Regions from separate parts of the Arthrobacter sp. NicSoilB8 genome, predicted to be linked through region 1. Evidence: riboswitches for the same ligand, from Rfam matches in the RefSeq annotation. Region 1 holds a riboswitch; the other holds the start of a gene.
The links. Region 1 has a riboswitch for S-adenosylmethionine ahead of LDO15_RS20775 (DUF1737 domain-containing protein). Riboswitches for the same ligand answer to the same signal wherever they lie in the genome.
Positions count from the first base shown of each region.

Region 2: another riboswitch for S-adenosylmethionine. It lies ahead of LDO15_RS15155 (aminotransferase class V-fold PLP-dependent enzyme); the one in region 1 lies ahead of LDO15_RS20775 (DUF1737 domain-containing protein).

Region 1 is NZ_AP024655.1:4,589,125-4,593,721, reverse strand. It holds gene LDO15_RS20785 (O-succinylhomoserine sulfhydrylase) at 1-1,191, opposite strand, end outside; gene LDO15_RS20780 (rhodanese-like domain-containing protein) at 1,192-1,611, opposite strand; gene LDO15_RS20775 (DUF1737 domain-containing protein) at 1,608-1,919, opposite strand; SAM riboswitch class IV at 1,956-2,070, opposite strand; gene LDO15_RS20770 (hypothetical protein) at 2,439-3,398, shown strand; gene LDO15_RS20765 (aminodeoxychorismate lyase) at 3,470-4,438, opposite strand; gene cls (cardiolipin synthase) at 4,536-4,597, shown strand, end outside.
Region 2 is NZ_AP024655.1:3,358,012-3,362,608, reverse strand. It holds gene LDO15_RS15160 (class I SAM-dependent methyltransferase) at 1-274, opposite strand, end outside; gene LDO15_RS15155 (aminotransferase class V-fold PLP-dependent enzyme) at 481-1,920, opposite strand; SAM riboswitch class IV at 1,955-2,068, opposite strand; gene hisN (histidinol-phosphatase) at 2,253-3,065, opposite strand; gene LDO15_RS15145 (ribosome small subunit-dependent GTPase A) at 3,144-4,259, opposite strand; gene aroA (3-phosphoshikimate 1-carboxyvinyltransferase) at 4,243-4,597, opposite strand, start outside.

The DNA of each region.
Region 1 (4,597 bases):
CTGGCCGAGGTCGCGGATTAGGTCCTCGACGTCCTCCAGGCCCACCGAAAGCCGCACCACGCCGTCGCTGAGCCCGATCGCCGCACGGCCTTCCGGGCCCATGGCGCGGTGCGTCGTGGTGGCAGGGTGCGTGATGAGGGACTTCGAATCGCCAAGGTTGTTGGAGATGTCGATGATGCGCAGCGCGTCCAGGAGCGCGAAGGCGGCCTCCTTGGCGGTGCGCCCGGGGGAGGGCGACAGCTCCAGCGTCAGCACGGTTCCGCCGGCCTTCATCTGCTTCACCGCGAGTTCGTGCTGCGGGTGGGAGGGCAGCAGCGGGTACTTTACCCAGCTGACCGCTGGCTGTCCCTCGAGCCATTCGGCCAGCCGCAGGGCGGAGGCGGAGGAATGGTTGACGCGCAGGGCCATGGTCTCCAGGCCCTTGGTCAGGACCCAGGCGTTGAAGGCGGAGAGCGAAGGCCCGGTGTGCCGCATGAGCTGCTTGACGGGCCCGTCGATGAATTCCTTGGTGCCCAGAATCGCGCCGCCGAGCACGCGTCCCTGGCCGTCGATGTGCTTGGTGCCGGAGTAGACGATCACGTCCGCGCCGAGGTCGCCGCAGCGCTGCAGGAGCGGGGTGGCGAAGACGTTGTCGACCACCACTGTGGCGCCTGCCGCATGCGCCAGTTCGCTGACGGCGGCGATGTCCACGATTTCCTGCATCGGGTTCGACGGCGACTCGAAGAAGACCGCCGTCGTCGGCTCCGAGAGCGCGGACCGCCACTGATCCAGGTCCGGGCCGTCGACGAAGACGGTCTCGACGCCCCAGCGCGGCAGGATCTCGTTGAGGATCACGAAGCACGAGCCGAAGAGCGAGCGGGCGGCGACGACCCGGTCGCCGGCCGCCAGCAGCGCGCCCAGGGCGGTGAAGACGGCGGACATGCCCGACGCGGTCGCAAAACACGCCTCGGTGCCCTCGAGCAGCCGGAGCCGCTCCTGGAAGGTCGCGACCGACGGGTTGCCGTAGCGGGAGTAGACGAAGCGCTCGTCCTCCCCGGTGAAGGCGCGCTCGGCGGCGGCAGCGGACTCGTAGACGAAGCCCGAGTTGAGGAAGATCGGCTCGGTGGTTTCTTGGAAGCCGGTGCGGTCAAGGCCGCCACGGACGGCCTGGGTGTCGGCGGACCAGCCGGCGGCGTCGGGATTGAAAGTCACTTAAATCTTTCCGAGGTTGGTGGGCAGGCCGCGGTTCTTCCAGCCGTTGACGGTACGTTCGCCAAGCCGGTCAGTCTCGCCTTCGAAGCCCTCAAGGACGTTGTAGGAGGTGTAGCCGGCGGCCGTCGCGGCCGTCGCTGCGGCGATCGACCGGGCGCCGGAGCGGCACAGGAACACAAGTTCGACGGCGGCGGTCTCCGGTGCCTGCTGTTGTAGCTGTTCCACGAAGTGCGGGTTCGGCACGCCGCCGGCGAGGGTCCACTGGATGAAGAGCGGATCGTTTCGGCTGCCGCCTGCCGGCGCAGTGTCCGGGACGCCGATGTGGGCCCATTCGCCCTCGGTCCGGACGTCCACCAGGATGGCTCCGGCTTCGAGCTTGTCCCACGCTTCCTGCGGGCTGAGGTCTCCGGCGTAGCTCATGCGTGGCCCTCGAATGCCTGGTCGGCGCCGAACTCGTCGGTGTCGAGCTCGTCAACGGCGTTGGCCACGGCGGCGTCCGCGCTCGCAATCGCGGCCGGCAGGACCAGTGCCTGCGCCACGATCACCGTGCTGCCGTTGAACGTGGCGGCGGGGCTTCCGTGCAGGACATAGCCCTCGGCCAGGGCGGTCGACACACGCTCGCAGAAGGCGCGGTCATCGGCGCCGGTGAACAGGCGGTAGGCCAGCTTCTCCTCGCCGGCGGATGCCGTACCGGGGGCTGTGCCGGGGGCGGCTGCTGTGTCGGGTATAGCGGGGGTGGACGGGTCGGGCACGACGGATCTCCTCTTTCACGCTTGCAGCTCGAATGGTCGATATGCCGAGTATTCACCTGAGGCACCCCGCCGCGAAAGGGAGGGTTGCCGACCGGCCAGTCAGGGCTTGGCACCGGTTCTCATTACTCCCCAAAAACGTAACACCTACGACGCCGGCCCGCACCGCCGCCGTCGTCATGTTCCGTAACCGGACCCCCACGGCCGGGGTCAGAGGGAGCGCGGTGCAGGCGACGGAGAGGCGAGTAGTGCCGGGTTCCAGTTTCGGGTACTGCCCACTCGTGCGCGCCGGGACATTGCGCCGTGTACTGGGGAGACCGGACCGATGCGTCGGCCGGTGTCGCATAGTTCATGCATCACGTTGTCTGCGCATCACGATGTCTGTGAACGAAAGTGACGGCGATCAAGCTTTTCATCTGTCAAATTGTCTGTGAATCGGCGGCCGGGAAACGGCCGGAGCCGCAACCGCGGCCCGGCAGGTGACGGCGGAATGGAGCAATGATGGGCCCGCGTGTACTGGTTACCGGGATCGCAAGCGCCGCCGGCCGCGCCGTCGCGGCCCAGCTCGCCGCCCGCGGCATCCCCTGTCTCGGCTCCGACGCCCGCGCCGACACCCGTCAGGCCGACGACGGCCCCGCTGCGGCGGCGGTCAGGCTCCTGCCGGCGACGGACCCGGACATGGTCCTGGACCTTCGCCGGCTGGTGGACGGGGAAGCCATCAACGTCATCATTCCGACCCTCACCGCGGAACTTCCGGTCCTGGCCGCGGCCCGCGCCGGATTCGCCCAGGACGTGCGGATCATCGTTGGCGACCCCGCCGCGGTGGCCCTCGCCAACGACCGCCTGTTCACGGCCTGGGCGTTGCAGGCAGCGGGCATTCCGGTGCCCCGCTTCGCGGTACCGGGCGACCTCGCCGCCGCGCCGGCATCCCTCGCCGCCCTCAACGGCCCCGTCGTGGTCAAACAGCGGGTCTTCAAAGGCTCCCGTGCTGTCCACCTGCTGGCCGGGACCGCGTCCGTATGCTGGCAGAACATGGCGGCCGGTCAGCTGGTCCAGGAGTTCATCCCGGGCGCCGATTACGTGGCCCTGGTGTTCGGCACCCCGGCCCGCAACGCGATGGCGCCCGTGGCCGTGGTCCTGGAGAAGACGAAGACCCCGTACGGACGTGCCGGCAGCGACGAAGTCAGCCGCAGGGTTCCGGCGGCCGAGGCCAGGGATGTGCGCAAGCTCGGCCTGGCCGCCGTCCGCACGCTGGGGCTGACCGGGCCGGTCCAGGTCCAGATCCGCCGCCGCGCCGACGGAACCCCCGTGGTGCTGGGCGTCTGCGCGACTCTGGGCGAGAACAGCACCTGGGCACCGGAACTGCTCGATGCCGTGCTGGCAACCTTCATGCTCCCGGCGTTCAACCCGGCATCCTTCCGGCGGTGCCCTGCAGTTCCCGCGGATGCCCTGGGCTGAGCAAACGCCAACGCGGGGTCACTTACGGCCCGTGTCGGGCGGCGGGACGGGCCGTAAGTGACCCCGCGTTGCTATTCGATGGTGGCGAAGAGGGCGTTGAGTTCGGCCGTGAGCTGCCGGCGCAGTTCCGGGGTGCCGATTTCCTGGCCGTCGATGTGGTTCACGGGCGCCAGGAGCCGGATGCTGGAGATCAGCCAGACGGCGTCGGCATCCAGCAGGTCTTTCGGCTCCAGCGGCCCATAGCCCAGCTCCCAGCCGGCCGCCTTGGCGGCGGTGAACAGGGCGCCCTGCGAGGTGCCCGGCAGGATGCCGCTGTCCAGCTGCGGCGTGATGAGCCGCCGGATCGTGCGGACGCCGCCGGCACCGTCGTCCACGGTTTCCAGGTGCGCCAGCAGAACGGTCGACGTCGGCCCCTCCAGAACCCGGCCGTCCGCGGACGTGAAGATGACGTCGTCGGCGCCATGCTGGTGCGCGTAGCGCAGCGCGGCCATGTTCACGGCGTAGGAGAGGGTCTTGGCGCCGAGCAGCAGCCAGGGGGCGCGCTCGCCGACTTCGCTGTCGTAACCGCGGTCCAGCAGGATGACGTCGATTCCGGTCTCGCGCTGGCGGCGGCCCGCGGCCGCGGGGGCGGAGGCCTGGACCCAGCAGGTGGGGGCGGCGGCGCCCTCCGGCCCGCGGGTGACGAGCAGCTTCACCACGACCTCGTCCCGGGCCGTGCCGCCGGCCGCGGCCACGGCAGGATCCTGGCGCCGGTACTCGCTGATGGCGGTATCCACGGCCCGGCGCCAGACGTCCTCGGCGGGAATGTCCAGCTCCAGCAGGCGGGCGGAGCCGGCCAGCCGGGTCAGGTGCGCCTGGATCTTGCGCGGCCGGCCGCCCACAGCCAGCAGTGATTCAAAAACGCCGTCGCCGCGGGTGGCGCCCAGGTCCGTGGCCATCAGCTGCGGCTTCGACGCGTCCGCAACGCGGCCGCCGTCGAACGCCGGGTCCAGGAAGACCAGAACGGTCGCGGGCGCAGGAACAGGGGCAGGAGTGGTCATGGCTACAGCTTAGTCTCGGAGGTCCCGGGATAGGATTTGCACGTTGCCCGTTCCGGAACTGTTCCGCGGGCCTTGTACTTTGAGGGGTTCGCCTGTGCTGTGGCCATTTCCGCTGGCGGAAACTTTACCGTCCTGGGCAATTCTGATCCTGACCGTGAT
Region 2 (4,597 bases), 1.2 Mb from region 1:
CGACGGCCACCGTGTGCAATCCCCGTGCGAACAGGAGTGCCGTGAACTTTCCGGTGCCTGCGCCGATATCCGCGGCGTCCCGCGCTCCCGCAGGGATCAGCCAGTCGGCCGATTCCTGCGGATAGCCCGGGCGGACGCGGTCGTAGTGTGCTCCGCCGTCCTGGAAGCTTTGTCCGAGTTCCTGGCGCCGCTCGCTCTGCAGTTTGGGGCCACTGTGCAGTTTGGGGCCACTGCTCGCTTTGGGGTCGCTGTGCAGTTTGGGGTGAGTGTGCATTTTGGGCACGCTGTGCAACGTGCGATCTCCTTCTGAAAGGTCCTGACGGGTTCAGTTACCTTTCGAATTTACCGCACCGGACCGCGCCAGGATTCTGCCGTGGTTGACGGTCCCTGGCCCGCGGTCCCCGGCCCGCGGTCCCTGGCCCGCGGGCCCCGGTCCGCTGTCCGCAGGCGCCAAATAGTCCACAGCCCTAGTCCGCAGTCCTAGTCCACTGTGCAGGGCGCGGCGCCGGCAGTGCCGGGGGTGTTCGGTGCCCAGTGCGGGTAGATCCGGGTGTCGTTGGCCGGAACCCAGCGTCCGGCGTCCACGACGTAGTCCCAGCCGAGCCCCGTTTGCCGCAGCTGACGCAGCCCGGCCAGGAGCCGCTCGGCATCCTCCAGACGGGAGCCGAGACCGAAGCTGGCCCGCAGGGAGCCGGCGGGCAGGCCGAGCCGCTTGAGCAGCGGATGGGCGCAGAAGCGGCCGTCGCGCAGGCCGATGCCGTGCTCGGCCGACAGGTAGGCGGCCACCAGCCCGGCGTCGTAGCCTTCCACGGAAAAGTTCACGACTCCGATGGTGCCGGTGCCCGGCTGATCGTCTCCGGGGGCACCTCCGGGGGAAGAAGCGGGAGCGGAATCGGCAAAGATCTGGTGTACGGTCACGCCCTCGATGCCTTGGAGACCCTCGACCAGGAAGGACCGGATGGCGTCCTCGTGGGCGTACCACTGTTCCGTGTCCAGGGCCGCGATCACCTGGGTGGCACGGGCCAGGGCGGCCGCACCCAGCACGTTCGGCGAGCCGCCCTCGTGCCGGGCCGGTCCGGTGGTCCAGCTGACGGAGTCGAGCCGGGCATCCTTGACGGCCCCGCCGCCCGCGAGGTGCGGGGTGCCGGCGTCGAGCCAGTCCGTCCGCCCCACCAGCACGCCGGCGCCGAAGGGGGCGTACAGCTTGTGCCCCGAGAACGCGAGGTAGTCGACGTCGTCCGCGGCAATGTTGATCCGCCGGTGCGGGGCCAGCTGCGCGGCGTCGACGACGATCCTGGCGCCGTACTCGTGCGCCAGTGCGGCGAGGGCGGCGATGGGCAGGATTTCCCCGGTGACGTTGGAGGCGCCGGTGACGGCCAGGAGGCTTACGCCGCCGCGGGCGAGCTCGTCCCGGAGGCGGTCCACGGTGGCCGCGAGGGTGGCGGCGGCCACGACGCTGCGGTGCGGGACATTCTGCCAGGGCAGGAGGTTGGCGTGGTGTTCGATGTCGAGGTAGAGGACCTCTCCGGCGGGCCGGCCGTCGAGGAACGGCAGGCAGCCGGCCAGCAGGTTCAAGGAATCGGTGGTGTTGCGGGTAAAGATCACCGCATCGTCCGGTCGGCCGCCCACGAAGTCCCGGACGATGTCGCGGGAGTTCTCGTAGACCGAGGTGCTGATCTGCGACGCGTAGCCGGCGCCGCGGTGGACGCTCGCGTAGTACGGCAGGATTTCGTTCAGGTAGGCCGAGACGACTGACAGGGCCGGGGCCGAGGCGCCGTAGTCGAGGTTGGCGTAGCGGGCGTGGCCGCCGTGGATCAGCGGGGCCTGGATTTCGGCCCCGGTGACGGCGGCCAACGGACGGGCCGCGGCGGCAAACCGCGTGTGGAATTCGGGGGCAGTGGGAAAAACGGCAGTAGTCATGGGACCTCACTCGACCAGGACCCCACATCGTGGGAGTCCGCGCTTGCCGGGTCCGTTCCGGACCGGCCAGGTCGTCACCCGGGGCACCCCACCGCGACTGGAGGGTTGCCGGCCAGCAAACCGGGGTTTAGCGCTGGCACTCGTGACCTGCATCGAGCGTAGGACATCGGCGCCGCCGGGGAAAAGGCGGCCGCCGAATGTGAAGGGAATTGTTACGCGCGCAAAACCCGCACTGGCCGAACAAAGAACGGCGGCGGCCCCGGGATGGGGGCCGCCGCCGCAGTTTGTTCGGCCGGCGCCGGATTTCGGTTGAAGCCTAAGCCGGGTTGTGCCTACAGGAGGTCGTCGAGTCCGGGGTTGAGCCGCTTGAGGACTTCCGAGTGGAGGATCGAGTTGGTGGCGAGGGCGTTGCCGCCGAAGGGCCCGTCCTCGCCCTCGAGCGAGGTGAAGCGGCCGCCGGCCTCGGTCACGATCGGCACGAGGGCGGCCATGTCGTAGAGGTTCAGCTCGGGCTCGCAGGCGATGTCCACCGCCCCCTCGGCCACGAGACAGTACGACCAGAAGTCGCCATAGGCACGGGTGCGCCACACCTCTTCGGTGAGGCCCAGGAACTCGTCCAGGTTCCCGCGTTCCTTCCAGCCGCCGAGGCTGGAATAGGACAGCGACGCGTCCTCGAGCCTGGACACGTTGGACACCTTCAGCCGCGTGGCGGCCGCCAGCGAACGGCCCGTGTAGGCACCTGCCCCTTTGGCCGCCCACCAGCGCTTGCCCAGTGCCGGCGCGCTGACGACGCCGACCACCGGCTCGCCCTCATCGACGAGGGCGATCAGGGTGGCCCAGACCGGGACGCCGCGGACAAAGTTCTTGGTGCCGTCGATCGGGTCGATGATCCAGCGGCGGGAGCCGTGGCCCGAGCTGCCGAATTCCTCGCCCAGGACGGCGTCGCGGGGACGGGACCGGGAGAGCTGGCCGCGGATGGCCTCTTCGGCGGACTTGTCGGCATCGGTGACCGGGGTGAGGTCGGGCTTCGTTTCAATCCGAAGGTCCAGCGCCTTGAAGCGGCTCATGGTCTGGGAATCGACGGAATCTGCCAGTACATGGGCAAGGCGCAGGTCATCGTTGTAGCTCGAAGCGGTTTGGCTCATGGTTCCAAACTACCGGCAAAGCGGGCCGCCTGCCGGGAGGCCGCGGCGCTGCGCCGCGGGCCGGGGGAGCGGCACCGCCTAGGACACGGTACCCAGTTCTTTCGTTTCCTGTGCTTCCTGCCGCGGGTCGGTGCCCAGGAGCCGGCGCAGGGACGCAAGGCGGGCGGGTCCGGAGGCTCCCGCGTGCCCGGCCGCGACCCAGGCGTCCACGCCGCAGTTGACGGCGGTGGCGTCGTGTTTGCAGCCGCGTTCGCAATCGTCGGTGCCCGGTTCCAGATCGGGGAACGAACGGAGGATCCGGTCCGGATCCACGTGGGCCAGGCCAAAGGAGCGAATGCCGGGGGTGTCGATGATCCAGCTTCCGGCCGGGGAGTCGTTGACCTTGAGCGCCAGCGCGGAGGAGGAGGTGTGGCGGCCGCGGCCGGTCACGGCATTGACGCCGCCCGTGGCACGCTCGGCCCCGGTCAGGGCGTTGACCATGGTGGACTTGCCGACGCCGGAGTGGCCCAGCATGACCGTGACCTTCCCGTCGAGGTAGCCGCGCAGCTGGGACACGGCGTCCTTGTCCAGCCGGGCCGAGAGCCCGTCGTCGGAGCGGGCGTCGATGCCGGACGCGGCAGAGTCTGCCGTCTTGGAGATGATGACCGGGAAGTCGAGGTGCGTGTAATTGGACAGCAGTTCGGCGGGATCCTTGACGTCGGCCTTGGTGACCAGCAGCAGCGGCTCAATGCCGGCGTCGTAGGCCGCCACCAGGGCTCGGTCGATGAAACCGGTCCGGGGCTCCGGATTGGCCGCGGCGACCACGACCACGAGCTGGTCTGCGTTGGCCACCACGGCGCGTTCGATCGGGTCCGTGTCGTCGGCGCTGCGGCGCAGCAGCGTCTTGCGGTCCTGGATCTTGACCAGCCGCGCGAGGGTGTCCGGCTCGCCGCTGACATCACCGACGAGGGAGACGAAGTCACCGGCCACCACGGGATTGCGGCGCAGTTCCCGGGCCCGCGCCGCGATGATCTTGCGTTCCTCGTCAGTTCCTTCCCCGACGACGGCGGTGTAGCGTCCGCGGTCAACGGTGATGATGCGCCCGGTGACGGCGTCGTCGTGGCTGGGCCGGTCCTTGGTGCGGGGCCGGGTGCCCTTCTTGTTGGGGCGGATCCGGACGTCGGACTCGTCCCAGGAGTCAGTGCTGCGTGCCACCGGCGGTGTCCTCGTCTGCGGCGGTTCCCTGGGCCAGCATGGCGTCCCAGAGCTGCGGGAAATCGGGCATGGTCTTGGCGGTGGTCCCGATATCCTCGACTTCCACGCCGGGCACGGCAAGGCCGAGGATGGCGCCGGCGGTGGCCATGCGGTGGTCGGCGTAGCTGTGCACGACGCCGCCGTGCAGCCGGGCCGGGCGGATGATGAGTCCGTCGGCCGTCTCTTCGGCGTCGCCGCCGAGGCGGGTGATTTCCGCGACGAGGGCGGCGAGCCGGTCCGTTTCGTGGCCCCGGAGGTGCGCGATGCCGCTCAGTCGCGAGGGGCCGGCGGCCAGGGCG